DNA from 2 places in the Streptomyces sp. NPDC079020 genome. Region 1 is predicted to be linked to the other one. Evidence: riboswitches for the same ligand, from Rfam matches in the RefSeq annotation. Region 1 holds a riboswitch; the other holds the start of a gene.
The links. A riboswitch is a leader RNA that binds a small molecule or an ion and turns the genes downstream of it on or off. The one in region 1 is predicted to bind glycine.
Positions count from the first base shown of each region.

Region 2: linked by a shared signal. The riboswitch ahead of gcvT (glycine cleavage system aminomethyltransferase GcvT) and the one ahead of gcvP (aminomethyl-transferring glycine dehydrogenase) in region 1 are both predicted to bind glycine.

Region 1 is NZ_JBITUB010000012.1:3,753-13,948, reverse strand. It holds gene gcvP (aminomethyl-transferring glycine dehydrogenase) at 81-2,966, opposite strand; glycine riboswitch at 3,163-3,260, opposite strand; gene ACIGJO_RS24260 (PRC-barrel domain-containing protein) at 3,393-3,764, shown strand; gene ACIGJO_RS24255 (DNA polymerase IV) at 3,686-5,182, opposite strand; gene ACIGJO_RS24250 (MerR family transcriptional regulator) at 5,279-5,896, opposite strand; gene ACIGJO_RS24245 (bifunctional nuclease family protein) at 6,065-6,538, opposite strand; gene ACIGJO_RS24240 (MerR family transcriptional regulator) at 6,592-7,338, opposite strand; gene ACIGJO_RS24235 (FHA domain-containing protein) at 7,380-8,177, opposite strand; gene ACIGJO_RS24230 (DUF881 domain-containing protein) at 8,368-9,168, opposite strand; gene ACIGJO_RS24225 (small basic family protein) at 9,174-9,506, opposite strand; gene ACIGJO_RS24220 (DUF881 domain-containing protein) at 9,503-10,196, opposite strand, start outside.
Region 2 is NZ_JBITUB010000002.1:109,815-120,010, reverse strand. It holds gene ACIGJO_RS04555 (methionyl-tRNA formyltransferase) at 1-113, opposite strand, end outside; gene ACIGJO_RS04550 (DUF6879 family protein) at 205-822, opposite strand; gene ACIGJO_RS04545 (hypothetical protein) at 815-1,084, opposite strand; gene ACIGJO_RS04540 (L-serine ammonia-lyase) at 1,434-2,819, opposite strand; gene glyA (serine hydroxymethyltransferase) at 2,974-4,233, opposite strand; gene gcvH (glycine cleavage system protein GcvH) at 4,252-4,629, opposite strand; gene gcvT (glycine cleavage system aminomethyltransferase GcvT) at 4,730-5,845, opposite strand; glycine riboswitch at 6,002-6,099, opposite strand; gene ACIGJO_RS04520 (AAA family ATPase) at 6,258-6,932, shown strand; gene ACIGJO_RS04515 (enhanced serine sensitivity protein SseB) at 7,133-7,903, shown strand; gene ACIGJO_RS04510 (enhanced serine sensitivity protein SseB C-terminal domain-containing protein) at 8,133-8,876, shown strand; gene ACIGJO_RS04505 (ABC transporter substrate-binding protein) at 9,094-10,196, shown strand, end outside.

The DNA of each region.
Region 1 (10,196 bases):
CCCAGACGTACGAAGGGGGCCGGCCCGGAGAGATCTCCGCACCGGCCCCGACGCATGTCGCAACGCGCCTACGCCTTCGGTCAGTTGTCGTACTCGTCCAGCGGCGGGCAGGAGCAGACCAGGTTGCGGTCGCCGAACGCTCCGTCGATCCGGCGCACCGGCGGCCAGTACTTGTCCGTGGCCGAGACTCCGGCCGGGAACACGGCCTCCTCACGGCTGTAGGCGTGATCCCATGCTCCACCGAGCGCCGCCGCCGTGTGCGGGGCGTTGCTCAGCGGGTTGTCGTCCGCGCCCCACTCACCGGAGGCGACCTTCTCGATCTCGCCGCGGATGGCGATCATGGTGTCGCAGAAACGGTCGAGCTCGGCGAGGTTCTCGCTCTCGGTCGGCTCGATCATCAGCGTCCCGGCCACCGGGAACGACATGGTCGGCGAGTGGAAGCCGTAGTCGATCAGGCGCTTGGCGACATCGTCGATGCTGACGCCGGTCGCCTTGGAGATCGGCCGCAGATCCACGATGCACTCGTGCGCGACCAGTCCGGCCGGGCCGTTGTACAGGATCGGGAAGTGCGGCTCCAGGCGCTTGGCGATGTAGTTGGCCGCGAGCACGGCGACCTGTGTCGCGCGCTTCAGACCCTCGCCGCCCATCAGCCGGACGTACGCCCACGAGATCGGCAGAATGCCGGCCGAGCCCCACGGGGCGGCCGAGATCGGGCCCACACCGGTCTCCGGGCCCGCGGCGGGCTGGAGCGGGTGGTTGGGGAGGTAGGGCGCGAGGTGCGCGCGGACGCCGACCGGGCCGACGCCGGGGCCACCGCCACCGTGCGGGATGCAGAAGGTCTTGTGCAGGTTCAGGTGCGAGACGTCGCCGCCGAACTTGCCGGGCTTCGCGAGACCGACCAGCGCGTTGAGGTTGGCGCCGTCGACGTAGACCTGGCCGCCCGCGTCGTGCACCTCACCGCAGATGGCGGCGACGTGCTCCTCGAACACACCGTGGGTCGAGGGGTACGTGATCATGAGCACGGCGAGCTCGTCGCGGTACTGCTCGATCTTGGCGCGCAGGTCCTCGATGTCGACCTCGCCGTCGTCGGCGGTCTTCACGACGACGACCTTCATGCCCGCCATGACGGCGCTCGCGGCATTGGTGCCGTGGGCCGAGGACGGGATCAGACAGACGGTACGTCCCTCGTCGCCATTGGCCCGGTGGTACGCCCGGACGGCCAGCAGACCGGCGAACTCGCCCTGCGAACCCGCGTTCGGCTGGATCGACACGGCGTCGTAGCCGGTGACCTCGGCGAGCCGCTCCTCCAGCTCACGGATGAGGGTGAGGAAGCCCTGCGCCTGCTCGGCGGGCGCGAAGGGGTGCAGCGCCCCGAACTCGGGCCAGGTGATCGACTCCATCTCGGCGGTCGCGTTCAGCTTCATGGTGCAGGAGCCGAGCGGGATCATGCCGCGGTCCAGCGCGTAGTCCCGGTCGGCGAGCTTGCGCAGGTAGCGCAGCATCGCGGTCTCGGAGCGGTGTTGGTGGAAGACCGGGTGCGTGAGGATCTCGTCGTCGCGCAGCAGCCCCTCGGGCAGCGTGTCGGCGGCCACCGCGTCCAGCGCCTCGACGTCGCCCTCGGCGCCGAAGGCCGCCCATACGGCGGCGACCTGGCTGCGGGTCGTGGTCTCGTCACAGGCCAGGGAGACCAGGTCTGCGTCGACGAGGCGCAGGTTGACCCCGCGCTCCCGGGCGCCCGCGACCACGGCGGCGGCCCCGCCGGGAACCCGCACGGTCAGCGTGTCGAAGAACGCGCCGTGCACGACGTCGGCTCCGCCCCGCCGCAGGCCCTCGGCCAGGATCGCGGCGTAGCGGTGGGTGCGCCGGGCGATCGTCCGCAGGCCCTCGGGGCCGTGGTAGACGGCGTACATCCCGGCCATGACGGCGAGCAGCACCTGGGCGGTGCAGATGTTGCTGGTGGCCTTCTCGCGGCGGATGTGCTGCTCGCGGGTCTGGAGGGCCAGGCGGTAGGCCTTGTTGCCGTCGGCGTCGACGGAGACGCCGACGAGCCGGCCGGGGAGGCTGCGGGCGAACTTCTCGCGCACGGCCATGAAGCCGGCGTGCGGTCCGCCGAAGCCCATCGGTACGCCGAAGCGCTGGGTGGTGCCGACGGCGATGTCCGCGCCGAGCTCGCCGGGCGAGGTGAGCAGGGTCAGGGCGAGCAGGTCGGCGGCCACGGTGACGATCGCGCCGAGGTCGTGGGCCTGCCCGATGACGGGCTTGAGGTCCCGTACGGCTCCGGAGGCGCCCGGGTACTGGAGCAGCACGCCGAAGACGCCGCGCTCGGCGAGATCCGCCGGGATGCCGTCGGTGAGGTCGGCGACGACCACCTCGACGCCGGTCGGCTCCGCGCGGGTCTCGATCACCGCGACGGTCTGCGGCAGGGTGTCGGCGTCGACCAGGAAGACACCGTTCTTCACCTTGCCGACGCGGCGGGACAGGGCCATGGCCTCGGCGGCCGCGGTGCCCTCGTCGAGCAGGGAGGCGCCGGAGGTGGGCAGCCCGGTCAGCTCGGCGACCATCGTCTGGAAGTTGAGGAGCGCTTCGAGCCGCCCCTGGGAGATCTCCGGCTGGTACGGCGTGTACGCCGTGTACCAGGCGGGATTCTCCATGACGTTGCGCAGGATCACCGGCGGGGTGAACGTGCCGTAGTAGCCGAGCCCGATCATCGGCGCGAGCACCTGGTTACGGTCGGCGAGCGAACGCAGCTCGGCCAGCACCTCGGCCTCGGTACGGGCCGACGGAAGCTTGAGAGCCTCCGTGCTCTTGATCACGTCGGGCACCGCGGCGGCGGTGAGCTCGTCGAGCGAGCCGTAGCCGACCTGGGCGAGCATCTTCGCCTGGGCCTCACCATCGGGCCCTATGTGGCGCTGCTCGAACGGAATGCCCTGCTCCAGCTGGGAGAGCGGAGTGCGACGGGGGGTCATGATGGAGGCCTCCTGGTCTGTCACGACCTGCGAGGGGCACCGCGGCGTGGGTGCCCGAACGGCCTCCCCCTCTGTCATCTCAACCTGAGAGCTTCACCGGCCCGCCTCACGGCGCGCCGGCTTTCACCGTCGGTGAGGGTGGGATCCGTCCCGGCACACATGCCCGCACGGAACCCGCCCTGCTTTCCAGAGTGACCTCGTCCGTGCGGTACGGGGGCCTGAGAGATTCCGGGGAGGATTTGCTCCTTCGGCGCCTCCGGATTCTGCACCGGAGGACTCTCCCGCACGGGGTCAGCAGCCATATGCCAGCCTACCAGCGGGGTTCCCGCCGGATTGCTCAAGTGGCCGACACCCGGGATCTGCACTTTTGTAGTGCTTGTGGAGTAGTCACCACCACCCAGGCAGTTGCGACCAGTGGGAGGCACCGTGCAGACCGACATCGATCCGCGCAGCCTGATCGGCCGCAAGGCGTTCGACCGCAGGGGCACCAAGATCGGAACGGTGGACGAGGTCTATCTCGACGATGCGACGGGTGTCCCGGAGTGGGCGGCCGTACGCACCGGGCTCTTCAGCCGGGACGCTTTCGTCCCCCTCGAACCGAGCGAATTCGTCGAGGATTCGCTGCGGATCCCGTTCGACCGCGCGTTGATCAAGGACGCGCCGGACTTCGGCGTCGGCCGCCACCTCAGCCCGGAGCAGGAACTGCAGCTCTACCGCCACTACGGGCTGGACTCCGCGCCTCCGGGCGGGACCGGGCCGGACCGGGACTTCGGCAGGCTGGCGGGCCAGGACGAGTAGTCCACGGGGTCGCGCACCAGGGGCAGCGGGTCGGCCGGCCCCAGCTCCGGGTCATCGACACGGAACGTACGCACCCGGCCCGGTGTGCCGCCCGGCTCCTCGAAGCGAACCGTCACCCGGCCCACCCCGCTGCCCTGCACCCAGCCGTGACCGTGGGTCCCATGGCGCACGTCATGGCCGGCGGGCCATCGCCTGGCGGCGAGGAGCTCGGCGCTCTCCCCCTCCGCTTCCCCGGCCGGGACGGCGCCGGGTGCGTCCCCGTCCGCCGCGGGGCCGGGCGGGACCTCCGGTCCGGCCTCCGCCCCGGCCTCGGCCTCCGCTTGCGCCGCGGCCGCCTGCCGGGCATCGGCCGCCTGGGCGAAGAGGTCCTCCTGGGTGTAGTCGGCGAGCCCCGTCACGCCCACTCCCAGCAGCCGTACGCCCCCGGTGGTGTCCACTGCCTCCAGGAGCCTCGCCGCGGCCTCCCGGACCACTGTGGGGTCGTCCGTGGGCCCTCTGAGGGTCTCCGAGCGGGTCAGGGTGGAGAAGTCGTACCGGCGCACCTTGAGGACCACCGTGCGCCCGGAACGCTCCGCGGCCCGCAGCCGCTCCACGCACCGGTCCGCCAGCCGCTCCACCTCCGCACGCACCCGTACCCGGTCGTGCAGGTCGACATCGAAGGTGTCCTCGACCGATACGGACTTGGCGTCCCGCTCGGCCACGACGGGGCGATCGTCCAGGCCCAGTGCCATCCGGTGCAGCGAGACGCCGTGCGCCTTGCCCACCAGCCGTACGAGCTCCGCCTCCCCGGCCTCGGCCAGGTCATGGACGGTGGTCATCCCGGCCCGGCGGAGGTGGTCACCGGTGGCGGGGCCGACGCCCGGCAGGATCCGCACGGGCATGGGTGCCAGCAGCTCCCGCTCGCTGCCCGGCTCGATGAGCAGGAGCCCGTCCGGCTTGGCCTCCTCCGAGGCGATCTTGGCCAGCATCTTGGAGCCGGCGAGCCCCACCGATCCGCTGAGCCCGGTCACCGCGTGGATGGCCGCCCGCAGCTGCTCGCCCATGGCGCGGGCCGACGCCGAGTCGGCGGCGACGCCGCCCGCCTCCAGATCGACGAAGGCCTCGTCCAGGCTGAGCGGCTCCACCAGCGGCGACAGCCTGCCGAGCAGCTCCATCACCTGGTCGCTCACCGTCCGGTACAGCGAGAAGCGCGGCACGAGATACGCGGCGTTCGGTGCCAGCCGCCGGGCCTGGGCCGTCGGCATCGCCGAGTGCACGCCCAGGCGCCGGGCCTCGTACGACGCGGTGGCGACCACTCCTCGCGGCCCCAGCCCGCCCACGACCACCGGCTTGCCGCGCAGACTCGGCTTGGACGCCTGCTCCGCCGAGGCGTAGAAGGCATCCATGTCCAGATGGAGGATGGTGGGCGCGGCTCTCACATCTCCGATGCTGCCCTACGGCACTGACAACGCGACTGCCCGGCACCCCTCGGGGGCCGGGCAGTCATCACCGCTGTCGCCGATGCCGTCAGCCGGTCATCCGGCTCGGTTGCGCCGCCGCGCGAGTTCGTCGGTGGGGTTGTTGCCGACCAGCGTCTCGCCGGTGTCGACCCGCTCTCCGTGCAGCTGGGACAGTGCCGCGTCCACGTCCCGCCACACGACGCCGACAGCGATCCCGAAGACCCCCTGCCCGCCCTGGAGCAGCGCCACGACCTCGGCGGGCGAGGAACACTCGTACACCGTCGCACCGTCACTCATGAGCGTCATCCGCTCAAGGTCCTGGAACCCCCGGGCCCGCAGATGCTGGACCGTGGTGCGGATGTTCTGCAGGGCGACCCCGGTGTCCAGGAACCGCTTGACGATCTTGAGGAGGACCACGTCCCGGAAACTGTAGAGACGCTGGGTGCCCGACCCGTAGGCAGGACGCACGCTCGGCTCCACCAGCCCCGTACGCGCCCAGTAGTCGAGCTGGCGGTAGGTGATCCCCGCCGCCGCGCATGCCGTCGGTCCGCGATAGCCGATGTCATTCGCTGCTGCCACGCCGTCCGCCGCCACCGCAGCCGGCTGAACCGGTTGCCTGATGGTGTGGTCGGCCGCATTGCCGTGCTGCGGATACGGCCCACCCGCTGCCGTACCGTCGCCGCTGATTCTCACGCCGACCTCCGTCCTTGACCTGCCCACTCGAAGGTAGGCAGTCACTTGGGGTGCGTCAACGATCGCCACACTCGGCACGCCGAGTGATAATCACCCTGAGGGTGGTTTCCCGTGCCTCACTATCGGGAAAGGCTTGTCGGATGCGCTGACGACACCCCTGCGGGACGGTCACTGACTGTTGGTGCCGAAGTCCTCCGGAGAGATCTGGTCGAGGAACTCGCGGAACTTCTCCACCTCGTCCTCCTGCTCGTCGGGGATGGCGATCCCGGCGTCGTCCAGCACGCCGTCACTGCCATAGATCGGCGTTCCGGTCCGCAGGGCGAGCGCTATGGCGTCGGACGGCCGGGCACTCACCTCGACCCCGCTGGCGAAGACGAGCTCCGCGTAGAACACACCTTCACGAAGGTCCGTGATGCGGACCTCGGTGAGCTCCTGGCCGACGGCTTCGAGCACATCCTTGAAAAGATCATGGGTCAGCGGCCTGGCGGGAGCCATGCCCTGCTGGGCGAAGGCGATCGCGGTCGCCTCCCCAGGACCGATCCAAATGGGGAGGTACCGGTCGCCTCCCACTTCACGCAGGAGAACGATCGGCTGGTTTGAGGGCATTTCCACCCGGACACCGACAACGTCGAGCTCGTTCACACAGCAACCCTAGGACGTGCCCGCCATGTTTGGGTAGTCGGGCGCCTCCGAGGTCAGTGCAGCCGGACCCGCAGAGCCGTCTGGACAAAGGCCGCGTGCAGCCGCACGGAAAGCTCCGCGAGCTCCTTCGCGGTGGCCTCCGCATGGGCTCTGGTCTGCGGATTCCGGTGCCGGCGCAAGGGCGCGACCACCTGTTCGATCAGCCCGGCCTCACGGTCCGCGGCGGCCCGCATGGCCCGCAGGTGCCGAGGTTCCAGACCGAATCGGCCCAGATCCGCCACAAGTTTCGCCACGGTGACCGTCTCGGCGTCGTAGCCGCCTTCCGGCATGGCCACGATCAGCCCGTACGACTCCCACTCGTCGAGCTGCTCCTCGCCCACCTCGGCCGCCGCGAGCAGCTCGGAGCGTCCGATGCGCGCCGCGGTCGCGGCGCCGGGGCCGGAGTCCCAGAATCCGTCGGAGAGGTCCCGCTGGCCACCGCCGGGGGTGGGCAGCACGGGCTGCTCCCCCCGGGCCAGGGCGTCGAGATGCCCCCGGATGACCTTCAGCGGAAGATAGTGGTCCCGCTGCATACGGAGCACCTGAGCGAGGCGCTCGACATCGCCGGTACTGAACTTCCGGTATCCGGAAGGCGTCCGCTGCGGCTCGATGAGGCCCTCGGCCTCCAGGAAACGAATCTTGGAGATGGTGACTTCGGGAAACTCGTCGCGCAACTGGAGAAGCACCGTGCCGATGCTCATCGCTCGGGCGTCCGCTGTGGCGGTGCCGTGACCGGCACCGCCTGTGGGTGTTCGCAGCATGGGCCTTCCTGAGGGTCCCCCGGACCGGGTCCGGGGGAGGGTCATACGCCCCGCTGGCTCGCGTAGAAGACCAGCCGGTACTTACCGATCTGGACTTCGTCGCCGTTGGACAGCGCGACGGAATCGATGCGCTCACGGTTGACATAGGTGCCGTTGAGACTGCCGACATCACCCACGGTGAAGCTGCCGTCCGGGCTCCTGCGGAACTCCACATGACGCCGCGACACGGTCACGTCGTCGAGGAAGATGTCGCTCTGCGGGTGCCGTCCGGCCGTGGTGAGGTCACCGTCCAGCAGGAAGCGGCTGCCCGAATTCGGCCCGCGCCGCACCACGAGCAGCGCGGAACCGCCCGGCAGGGCGTCCACGGCCGCCTGCGCCTCGGGCGAGAGGGAAGGCAGCGCGGTCTGCCCCGTCGCCTCCGCCTCGTACGCCTCAAGACCGGAGATCGAGATCGTCGACGTCGTCTCCGAGGCACGCTCGGGGACACCGCCCCGCAGCGGCGTACCGCAGTTGGAGCAGAAACGGCTGGCTTCGGCGTTGCGGTGCCCGCACCTCGTACAAACCGGCATGGCCGAACCCTCCGGGGCGGAGCTGAACCCTCCACCCGTACTTGAGGTTGATGGTTCGCCGAAACCTATGCGTCCGGCACCGGCATGGTCAACAGACGACACGCCGGACCCACCCTGAGGGTCACCGGCGGAACCGGAGACCTCGTCGCGGAAGAGCGGGCGCTCCCCGCCCTGCTCCTCGTCCTGACCATGGCGCGGTGCACGGTGCCGGGCAGCGCTGTTGCTGTCCTCGCGTGCACTCTTTCCGAACAACTTCGCAAACAACTTCACGGGCGATTCCCCTTGACCGACATAGACCCGCCCGTGGGGCAGGACGAACCCTGAATGAACACACCTGCCGACCCGGACATCTTCACAACGTCCGTATCCACCCGACAGTTTCCACCACGCGCCACCAATCCGTTGCGCCGACCCCCCGCAACCTCCGGCCCGCGTCCTTCCGCCTTCGTACGCCCACGGCTCACTGTGACGACGACCGAGCGTAGTCAGGCTGCTTCGCCGGTCGCAAGGCATCCACGACGATGTCGTCCGACCTTTCCACGACCGCGGAGGCCTGCTCCTTCTCCAGCGTCTGCACCACGCCGCCGGGAATGTTGAGCGCCGGCTCCAGGTCCTGCGGTTTGCCGATCACCTTGAACTCATAAGGCGCTTGGATCCTCTTGCCGTCGACCTGGATGTCACCGCCGTCACCGGCGAAGTACGTATTGGCCACCACCCGCACCCCGTTGACCTCGATCGCCTCGGCACCGGCCGCACGCAGCTCCTGGATGGCGTCCAGCAGCATGTCGGCCGCGACGCCGCCGCCCGGGTCGTTGATCGTCAGCGTGATGCCGGGGCCGTGGGCAGCCACGGTGCCCGCGAGGATACCGAGCTGCCGTTCCTTCTCCAACGTCTGTTTCCGGGCCTCCTCGGCCTGGTCGGAGCTGTTCTCCAGCTCCGTACGCTGATCGTCGAGGCGCTGCTTCTCGTCCTCCAGACGCTGGGTCCGGTCGTCGACCTCGTCGAGGATCCGGACCAGGTCCTCCTGCCGTGCGCCGCGCAGGGCGCTGTCCTCGCTGTTGGAGCGGACCTGGATGGCCAGCCCCAGACCGAGGCCGAACAGCAGGAGCGCGACGACGAGTTGGGCACGGCTCACACGGGGCGGCCACAGACCGGCCAGCAGCCGCCGACGTCCGTCGAGCGGTGCGGGCGGGGGCGCGGGGGCGCCGGCCGGCTCGTCGCCGGTGCGCTCCTCGCTGCGGGGGGATTCTTCGTTACTCATCGGCCTCAAGCCCGGAAGACGTGCCGGCGGATGGCGGCGGCGTTGGAGAAGATCCGGATGCCGAGCACCACCACCACACCAGTGGAGAGCTGGGCACCCACACCCAGTTTGTCGCCGAGGAACACGATCAGTGCGGCCACGACGACATTGGACAGGAACGACACCACGAAGACCTTGTCGACGAAGATGCCGTCGAGCATCGCCCGCAGACCTCCGAAGACGGCGTCGAGCGCGGCCACCACGGCAATCGGCAGGTAGGGCTCGACCACCGCCGGTACCTCGGGCCGGACCAACAGTCCGACCACGACTCCCACGACGAGGCCCAGTACGGCGATCACGATGTGCCCTTCCCTGATTCTGCCGTGCCACTGCCGGTGCCAGCGGTTTTCGGCTCTGCTGTACGGACGATCAGGCTCGGCGCGGCCGGAAGCCGTACCTTCTCCTGACCGGAAATGCTGGTCCTGATGTCGAAGTTCTCCTGCAGCGCGTGCAGATACATCCCGTCGGCACTGTCGCGGAACGCGGTGGCGAGCTTCTTCCCGTCCCCCACCGCGAGCACCGTGTAGGGCGGTACGAGCGGCCGGTTGTCGACCAGTATGGCGTCGCCCGCCGCGCGGATCGCCGACAGTGCTGTCAGCCGTTGGCCGTTGATGGCGATGGCCTCCGCGCCGGACTCCCAGAGTCCGTTGACAACGCGCTGCATGTCCCGGTCGCGCACCCGTCCGGTGTCGGCGAAGCCGGTCGACTCGCGCGGCCCGCCGCCGCCCTGGTCGGTGTCCTTGGCGTCGTCCACGACGAGCTTCACACCGGGCCCCTCGACCGGAGTGGCCCCGGACAGCAGTGCCACGAGCTCGCCCTGGTCCCCGCCGTGCTGTTCGAGCGCCTTGCGCTGGCGCTCGCTCACATCGGAACGCAGCTCCTCGACGTCCGACTCCAGCATGTCCGCCGCGGTGGTCTCCGCGTCGATACGGTCGATGAGCTCCTCGCGCTCCTTGGCCACGACCGGCGCCGAGACCCTCGCCTCGGCG
Region 2 (10,196 bases), on a different contig from region 1:
GGCCGCAGCGATCGTGCATGCAGGTAAGCGACGGGCGTGTGCCCGGCCCGCACGCACACGCTGTGCAGGAGGGCGAATCCCTGTGCGGAGTACGAAATCAGGATGACGCGCATATGTAGCCCTTGTGGTGTGACCAGGACTTGGTTCGAAATTCTCTGCCTCAATCCCCGAATCTCCACCGGGATCCGGTGTGATTGCTCGGGCCTATTCCTCAGTCACGGCCGGGGGAGGCATTCGGGTGACCTGGCGGCTGAAGAAGTCGTCCAATGGCTCGCCGGACCGGTGCATCTCCTGGATCGCCTGTCGGCATCGGGAGATATCGCGCGGGTCGTCGAAGCGGATACCGCCGGCGAGTTTACCGTCGTCGTCATAGAGCACCTCGTACATGACTGATGAGCCGAGGACGACGATCTCCGGAAGCGGGCGCTGTGTTTCGTACGGGCGGATGCCGTCCCCGCTCAGGACTCTCGTGTCCTCCCCGTATTGGGCCTTCAGGTGCAGCAGGTGGAGTTCCCACTGGAGGTACGGAGAGATGGGCTCCTCCACACAGCGGACACGGTGGAGAGCGAACCCGCTTCCGGCGATTCGCCGGAAGTACTCCTCGTAGTGCCCCCGCTGTCCCTCGAGCAACGCCAGGGACTCGTCCCAGTGACCCTTGTGGAAGGCCTCCCAGCTCTCCACTCCGGGCTCCCGGAAGCTCTGCTGACGTTCGAGTTTCCAGAACCCCTCGGAGCCGGAGCGCCAGAAATGGCGACCGAAATCCTCGGAGTAGTCGTCAAGTCCGAGGCGCTGGCCGGGGCCGTCGGCCTGGGGGCTAAGCATCGGGAAGGTCTGCCTTCGCCGCCGCGGCTGTCCTGCGGGGGATGACGACGATTCGTTCGTCCGGGGCGACGACGAGCCCCGGGGGAAGGCTCGGCAGGTAGGACTCAGTGAGGTCGCGGCCAACGACGGCGATGTCCCCGTTCTCCAGCTCCCAGACGTCCGGGCATCCCTGCTCGCCGCCCGTGGTTCCGAGCTCGGCGGGGGATTTACCCAGGCGGCGCACCAGTGGCGAAGAGGGATCGGCTTCCCAGCCCCGAATCATCACGGTTCTCCATTCAGTCCCCCCGAAGGTAACCGAGATCACACCTGGTGCAATGTCAGGCAGTGACTTCCAGCCATCCGAAGGCAACGGACCATCCCCCTGCATCGACATGAGAGCCGGGCGGATCACGGCGAAGCCGTTCACCGTGACCCACGCACGTCACAGGGCCACTCCCGCATCTCGTAGGAGCCCCGATAGCGGTGGGTGAGGCCCGGCTTCTCGACGAGATGGCCGCGGAACTGGAGGCCGGTGCGGGTCAGGGCGTGCAGACGGTCCTGGTCCGGCGCGTGAGCGGGGAAGGCCCTGACAGCGCTGAAAGAACGAAAAGCACTGGTCAGGGCCCATCCGCCTAGCACTCGATGATGTTCACCGCGAGCCCGCCCCGCGCCGTCTCCTTGTACTTGACGCTCATGTCGGCGCCCGTCTCCTTCATGGTCTTGATGACCTTGTCGAGGGAGACCTTGTGGCTGCCGTCGCCGCGCAGCGCCATCTTCGCCGCGGTGACCGCCTTGACGGCCGCCATGCCGTTGCGCTCGATGCACGGGATCTGGACCAGGCCGCCGACCGGGTCGCAGGTCAGGCCGAGGTTGTGTTCCATGCCGATCTCGGCGGCGTTCTCGACCTGCTCGGGGGAGCCGCCGAGGACCTCGGCCAGCGCGCCCGCGGCCATGGAGCAGGCGGAGCCGACCTCGCCCTGGCAGCCGACCTCGGCGCCGGAGATGGAGGCGTTCTCCTTGAAGAGCATGCCGATGGCTCCGGCGGCGAGCAGGAAGCGGACGACGCTGTCCTCCTTCTCGGCCTCGGTGCAGCCGCCGGCCGCGAAGTTCATGTAGTAGTGCAGGACGGCGGGGATGATGCCCGCGGCGCCGTTGGTGGGGGCCGTGACGACGCGGCCGCCCGCCGCGTTCTCCTCGTTGACCGCCATCGCGTAGAGGGTGATCCACTCCATCGCGTGGGCCTGCGGGTCGCCCTCGGCGCGCAGCTGGCGGGCGGAGTTCGCGGCGCGGCGGCGGACCTTCAGGCCGCCGGGGAGGATGCCCTCGCGGGACATGCCGCGCGAGACACAGGCCTGCATGACGCGCCAGATGTCCAGCAGACCCGAGCGGATCTCGTCCTCGGTGCGCCAGGCCTTCTCGTTCTCCAGCATCAGCGAGGAGATGGACAGGCCGGTTTCGCCGGAGAGCCGCAGCAGCTCGTCGCCGGTGCGGAAGGGGTGCCGGAGGGCGGTGTCGTCCGGGACGATCGGGTTCTCACCCTGGACCGCGTCCTCGTCCACGACGAAGCCGCCGCCGACGGAGTAGTAGGTCTTCTCCAGGAGCGGGGCGCCCTCGTGGTCGTAGGCGAAGATCGTCATGCCGTTGGCGTGGTACGGCAGGGCCTTGCGGCGGTGCAGGATCAGCTGCTCGTCGGCGTCGAAGGGGATCTCGTGCGCCCCGAGCAGGTTGATCCGGCCGGTGGCGCGGATCTGCTCGACGCGGGCGTCGGCGGACTCCACGTCGACGGTGCGCGGCGATTCGCCCTCCAGGCCGAGCAGGACCGCCTTGGGCGTGCCGTGGCCGTGGCCGGTCGCGCCGAGCGAACCGTACAGCTCGGCGCGTATCGAGGCGGTGTGGGCCAGCAGGCCCTCGTTCTTCAGTCGGCGCGCGAACATCCGGGCGGCGCGCATCGGTCCCACCGTGTGGGAGCTGGACGGGCCGATGCCGACCGAGAACAGGTCGAAGACCGAGATGGCCACGGGATGACTCCTAAGGGTGGGAAGACGCCGTTGTCTGCCGGGTGGTGCGGTACGGGCCGGGGTCGGCCCGAAGAGCGAGGACAAGGGTGGGGGCACCGCGCTCACTGTCCAGTGTGCGCGGTGCCCCGCCCGAAACGTGCGAACTGCTTCCGGACTACTTCAGACCGGGGTACAGCGGGAACTTCTCCGCAAGTGCCGTGACGCGGGCCTTCAGGCCGGCGGCGTCGTACGACGGCTTCAGCGCGGCGGCGATGATCTCCGCGACCTCGGTGAAGTCCTCGTTCCGGAAACCGCGGGTCGCCAGGGCCGGGGTGCCGATCCGCAGACCCGAGGTGACCATCGGCGGCCGCGGGTCGTTCGGGACGGCGTTCCGGTTGACCGTGATGCCGACCTCGTGGAGGCGGTCCTCGGCCTGCTGGCCGTCCAGCTCGGAGTCGCGCAGGTCGACGAGGACCAGGTGCACGTCCGTGCCGCCGGACAGGACGGAGACGCCGGCCTCGGTGACGTCCGGCTGCACCAGACGCTCGGCGAGGATGCGGGCGCCGTCCAGGGTGCGCTGCTGGCGCTCCTTGAACTCCTCGGTCGCCGCGACCTTGAACGAGACCGCCTTGGCCGCGATCACGTGCTCCAGCGGGCCACCCTGCTGACCGGGGAAGACCGCCGAGTTGATCTTCTTGGCGAGCTCCTGCGTCGACAGGATGACGCCACCGCGCGGACCGCCGAGGGTCTTGTGCGTGGTGGTCGTGACGACATGGGCGTGCGGCACCGGGTTGGGGTGCAGACCCGCGGCCACCAGGCCCGCGAAGTGCGCCATGTCGACCATCAGGTACGCGCCGACCTCGTCCGCGATGCGGCGGAAGGCGGCGAAGTCGAGCTGGCGCGGGTAGGCGGACCAGCCCGCGACGATCAGCTTCGGCTTGGTCTCCTTGGCCAGGCGCTCGACCTCGGCCATGTCCACGGTGCCGGTGTCGTCGACGTGGTACGGGACCACGTTGTAGAGCTTGCCGGAGAAGTTGATCTTCATGCCGTGGGTCAGGTGACCGCCGTGGGCCAGGTTCAGGCCCATGATCGTGTCGCCCGGCTTCAGCAGCGCGAACATCGCGGCGGCGTTCGCCTGCGCACCGGAGTGCGGCTGGACGTTCGCGGCCTCGGCGCCGAACAGGGCCTTGACCCGGTCGATCGCGATCTGCTCGACCACGTCGACGTGCTCACAGCCGCCGTAGTAGCGGCGGCCGGGGTAGCCCTCGGCGTACTTGTTGGTGAGGACGGAGCCCTGGGCCTCCATGACGGCGACCGGAGCGAAGTTCTCCGAGGCGATCATTTCGAGGGTGGACTGCTGACGGCGGAGCTCGGCGTCGACAGCTGCGGCGACGTCCGGGTCCAGCTCGTGGAGGGAGGAGTTGAGAAGCGACATCAGGGGATCCCTAGGGTCTCAGTTGCCGGAGAACGCGGTGTATTCGTCGGCGGAGAGCAGGTCGTCCGGCTCCTCCGCCACCCGTACCTTGAACAGCCAGCCGCCCTCGAACGGAGCGGAGTTCACCAGCGACGGGTCGTCCACGACGTCCTGGTTCGCCGCGACGACCTCACCCGTGATGGGGGAGTACAGATCGCTGACCGACTTGGTCGACTCCAGCTCGCCGCAGGTCTCGCCCGCGGTCACCGTTTCGCCGGCCTCGGGGAGCTGCGCGTAGACGACGTCACCGAGCGCGTTGGCCGCGTACTCGGTGATACCGATCGTGGCCACACCGTCCTCGACGGCCGACAGCCACTCGTGCTCCTTGCTGTACCGCAGCTGCTGGGGGTTGCTCATGACCTGAATTCTCCTGTACGCGGGGGAGTGCTGATGAACGGTGGTCTTACGGTGTGAGACGCGATTACGTCACTTCCGGGACGGCGCGATGCCCGGGATGTCACTTCTCGCGCTTGTAGAACGGCAGCGCGACGACCTCGTACGGCTCGTGCGTGCCGCGGATGTCCACGCCGACACCCTCGGTGCCGGGCGCGGCGAACGCCGCGTCCACGTACGCCATGGCGATCGGCCTGCCCAGGGTGGGCGACGGGGCGCCGGAGGTGACCTCGCCGATCACCTCACCGCCCGCGACGACCTGGAATCCGGCGCGCGGGACCCGGCGGCCCTCGGCGATCAGGCCGACGAGCTTGCGGGGCGGGGCGGTCTCGGCCCGCGCGGCGGCGGCCACGAGGGCCTCGCGCCCGACGAAGTCGCCCTCCTTCTCGAACTTCACGACCCGGCCCAGGCCCGCGTCGAACGGGGTCAGCGCGGTCGTCAGCTCGTGCCCGTACAGCGGCATGCCCGCCTCCAGGCGCAGCGTGTCGCGGCAGGAGAGCCCGCAGGGGATCAGGCCGTGCGCCGCACCGGCCTCGGTGAGTGCCCGCCACAGCTGCTCGGCGTGCTCGGGGGCCACGAACAGCTCGAAGCCGTCCTCGCCGGTGTAGCCGGTACGGGCGATCAGCGCGGGCACCCCGGCGACCGTGCCGGGCAGGCCCGCGTAGTACTTCAGCCCGTCCAGGTCGGCGTCCGTGACGGCCTTCATGATCGCGGGCGACTCCGGACCCTGCACGGCGAGCAGCGCGTACGCGTCACGGTCGTCACGCACCTCGGCGTCGAAACCGGCCACCCGGTCCCGCAGCGCGTCCAGCACGGTCTGCGCGTTGCCCGCGTTGGCGACGACCATGTACTCGGTCTCGCCCAGCCGGTAGACGATCAGGTCGTCCAGGATGCCGCCGTCGCTCCCGACGATCATCGTGTAGCGGGCGCGGCCGGCGCCGACGGTGGCGATGTTGCCCACCAGCGCGTAGCTGAGGAAGGCGGCGGCCTGCGGCCCGGTGACCGTGATCTCACCCATGTGGGACAGATCGAAGAGACCCGCCCGGGTGCGTACGGCGTTGTGCTCGTCGCGCTCGCTCGCGTACCGCAGCGGCATGTCCCAGCCGGCGAAGTCGGTCATGGTGGCGCCCAGCGAACGATGCAGGGCGTCCAGGGCGGTGAGACGGGGGGCGTTGCTCATGGATTCGGCTCCAGGGCATGACGACAGAGGACGATCCCTCCCCATCTGTCATCGGAACCTGAGAGGTTCGCCGAAAGGCCCTGAAGGGGTCAGCCCTCGCCGGGTTCGGCTTGCACCTTGGGTGGAGCCGCCGGGCGGCTCGCTTTTCAGATCTGCCTCATCCACGCGGTACGGGGCCTGAGAGATTCAAGGGAGGAACTTGCTCCTTCGGCGCCCGGCACACACAGTGACCGGAACTCTCCCGCGCGGATTCAAACGGCCGGTATGCAGTTGGCGGGGTCATCATCGCACGCCTTGCGGAAGAGTGGGGCGTCCGGTCTCCCACCGACACGGGCAGCGGGCCTGGTTGTGCCGCATTACCTTTTCTTTACACTTCTTGGGCAGGTGTGGGTGACCCGACAGGGGGAGGGCGATGGACTTGCAGCGGTACGCGACGACCGCGGGGGTCGCGCAGGGCGCGATGCCCGCACAGCCGGGCGCACCCGCCCGGGAAATGCTGGGCACGCACGCGCCGGTGGTGCGTGACCTCCGGGGGCGCGCCGGGCGCAGCCCGCACAGCCTGGACTTCGCGTCCGGCGATCTCGTGGTGGTCTCCGGGCTGCCCGGAAGCGGAAAGTCGACACTGATCCGGCGGGCCGTCACGGACCGCGCCATCGATTCCCAGGACACCCGGGACACCTGGGCCGGGGCCCTGCCCCGCTTACTCCCGTACGCCCTCTACCGCCCGCTGGTCCGGGTGGCCCACTACTACGGGCTGTGGCGGGCGCTCCGCTCCGGCGAGTCCGTCGTGGTGCACGACTGCGGCACCCAGGCCTGGGTGCGCCGCTGGCTGGCCCGGGACGCCCGGCGACGGGTCCGCACCCTCCACCTCGTCCTGCTCGACGTCACGCCCGAGGTGGCGCGGGAAGGGCAGCGCGAGCGCGGCCGGGGCGTCTCCGGTTACGCCTTCGCCCGGCACCGGCGCTCGGTCGGCCGGCTGCTGCACGACACGGAGCGGGGTCTGCTGCCCCCGGGATGTGCCTCGGCGGTGCTGCTGGACCGTGAGGCCGCGGGGGTGCTCGGCCGGATCTCGTTCGCGGACGAGTAGGGCTCGCGGGGCGTACGGGGAGAAGCGGGGCGGGCGTCACGCGCGCGCCCCGTTCGCAGACGCACAGCCACCGGGTGCCCGCCGGGATGTCCGGCCGCCGGACGCCGGACGGGCACACCGCCGGGCAGGCCGCCGGGCGGTCGACCCGGGAGGCTAGGGTTTCCGCCGGAACGCACGGTCGAGAGAGGGACACAGGGGCAGTGGACATTCCGGTACCGGCACAGACACATCCGCGCCAGGGATGGCCGGCCAATGAGCTCGAAGAGGTGCTCGCCGCCTCGATCGGAGTCCCGGAGGCGGGCGGCCGGATCGTCGAGGTGCTCGGCCGCAGCGCGCTCTGGGTGCCGCTGCCCAACGGGGGCAGCCCCGAAAGCCCCGATCTCGACCTGCCGATGATGGAGATCGACGGCGTCGCCCATGTCCCCGTGTTCAGCTCCGAATCGCAGTTTCTCAGCTGCGTCGGTACTCAGATGTCCTTCACCGTGGCGCCTGCCCGGGAATTCGCCCGCGGACTGCCGCCGCAGGTCGGAATAGCCGTGAACCCGGGCGGCGCGGTCGGTGTGCCACTGCCGCCCCCCGCCGTCGCCGAGCTCTGCCGGGCGGGCCGCACACCCCTGGACGGGCCCGCGAGCGGTGCCCGGGTCCGCCTGTTCGAGCCGGACTGGCAGGAGGAACCCGTCGACTTCCTCGCCGCGGTGGCCGGGGAGTTCCAGGAGAGCGGCGTGGTCAGCACCGCCCGCCGGACGCTCGCCAGCATCGAGGGCGGCGACCCCGTCCTCTTCATCGGCGTCGAGTTCGCCGACTGGGACGGCGCGGGACAGAGCGCCCCGATGGACGCGCTGGGCCGGGCGCTGGGCCGGGTCCAGGTGCCGTGGCCCGTCAACCTGGTCCTGCTCGATGTGGCCCAGGACCTCGTCGGCGACTGGATGCGGGAGAAGGTCCGGCCGTTCTACCGGCGTGAGGGGCACTGACCCCACCGCCGGAGAGGGTGCCGGCCGCACCCGGGGCCGGGGTCAACCGCCGTTGCCGGGTGGCGACGTCAACCCGTGGCGTCAAGTCGGTGTCAGTAGCGGCGCATAAGCTGGTTTGATGGCGGGGTCGCTCCCGTGTGCCCGGGAGCGGCGACGCGACACAGCGGATCGATGAGGGGCGGAACACAGGGTGAGTGCAGGCACTGCGGCGGCCGGACAGGTCGAGCACATGCTGCGCCAGGTGACCCCCGGGCGCTACGACGCCTACGAGGCGCTGCTGGCGGCCCTCGCCGATGGCCGGATCTGGATGCTCCTCTGGCACGGCACGGCCGGCTCGCCGGACGCCCAGTACGGGAACATGGAGATCGACGGCATGGGCTACGCCCCGTGCGTGACTTCCGCCCAGGAGCTCTCCGCCAGCGGGTGGAACCGGGCCCACGAGCTCGTCACCGGCCGTGACATCGCCCGCGCCCTGTTCCCCGACCGCTGGGGAATCTGGCTCAACCCGCATGCCCCGGGCGGCGGCGTCGGTATCCCCTGGCTGGATCTGCGCCGCATCGCCACCGGCCTGGACCGGCTGCCCGCCGGGCCCCTGCGGCTCTCCGACCCCGCCGTCGACATCCCCCAGTTCTACGCGCTGCTCACGCAGAACGCCCACCGCACCCCGGCGGTCCGCTCGCTGCGCCGCGCCTGGGTGCATCCCGCCGTCGGTGTTCCGTACCTCGCGATCGGTCTCGATCTCTACGACACGGGCCGCGCCTCCGTCGACTCGGTGCGCGAGATGATGCGGCAGTCGATCGGCGCGGTCCCCGAGGGGCTGCCCGTCTCCACCGTCGCCATGTCCGACGAGTACGACCCGGTCGCGATGTGGCTGCGCGCCAACTCCCGCCCGTTCTACGACCGCGAGGCGCACGCCCCGGGCCCGCCGCCCGCCGCCGTGCCCGGCTACGGATACCCGCCCCAGCCCCGTTGAACTGCGACGAGCGCGACGTCCGGTAAACGGACGTCGAACACCCCTCGATGTCCGGCCTGTTGACTGCCGACGTGAGGATGTCCCGGAACTGGACGGTTTGTTAACTGTCCGGGTCTCGACTAGGTCTCACCGTTATCCGGACTGTTCTCTTGCGGTGGGCACCGTCTGTAGTGTGCGGCCAACAAACCTCACCACAGGGCGAACCAGGGGTGGACCCATGCGAATATTCAAGTCCCGGGCTGTCCGGGCGATCACGGCAGCGGTCGCTGTCGGTCTGATCGCCACGGGCTGTTCCAGCGAGCGGGACGAGGGCGGCTCCAAGGGGGGCGACAAGGACACCTTCGTCTTCGCCGGAGCCGGTGACCCCAGTTCCCTCGACCCGGCGCTCGCGAGCGACGGCGAGACCTTCCGCGTCACCCGTCAGGCCTTCGAGGCGCTCCTGGAGCACGAGCCCGGTGGCAGCAAGCTCGTCGGCGGCCTCGCCGAGAAGTGGTCGAGCGACCCGGCCGGCAAGGTCTGGACGTTCAACCTTCGCCAGGGCGTGAAGTTCCACGACGGCGAGGCGTTCAACGCCGCCGCGGTCTGCGCGAACTACGACCACTGGTTCAACTGGAAGGGCACGTACCAGTCCAGCGCGGTCTCCTACTACTGGCAGACCATCATGGGTGGGTTCGCGAAGAACGAGGACGCCGAGGCGCCCAAGCCCAACTACAAGTCCTGCACCGCCAAGGACGACAACACGGCCGTCATCGAGGTGAACGAGCCCTCGGCGAACCTGCCGGGCGGGTTCTCCCTCCAGGCGCTGGCGATCCACTCGCCGAAGGCGATCAAGGAGTACGAGAAGCAGGACGCGTCCGCCAAGGGCGACGCGATCACGTACCCCAAGTACAGCCAGGAGGCCGGCACGGTCGCCGGCACCGGCCCGTACGAGATCGTGAAGTGGAACAAGGGCAACAAGGAGGTCTCCCTGAAGGCCTTCGACGGCTACTGGGGCAGCAAGGCCAAGGTGAAGAACCTGGTCTTCCGCACCATCTCCACCGAGGAGACCCGCCGCCAGGCGCTCCAGGCGGGTGACATCGACGGCTACGACCTGGTCGCGCCGGCCGATGTGACGACGCTGGAGAAGGAGGGTTACGAGGTCCCGACCCGTGACGTCTTCAACATCTTCTACCTCGGCATGAGCCAGTCGGCGAACCCGGCGCTGAAGAAGCCCGAGGTCCGTCAGGCGATCACGCACGCCATCGACCGCGAGAACCTCGTCAACACCCAGCTGCCCGAGGGCGGCAAGGTCGCGACCCAGTTCATGCCCGACACGGTCGC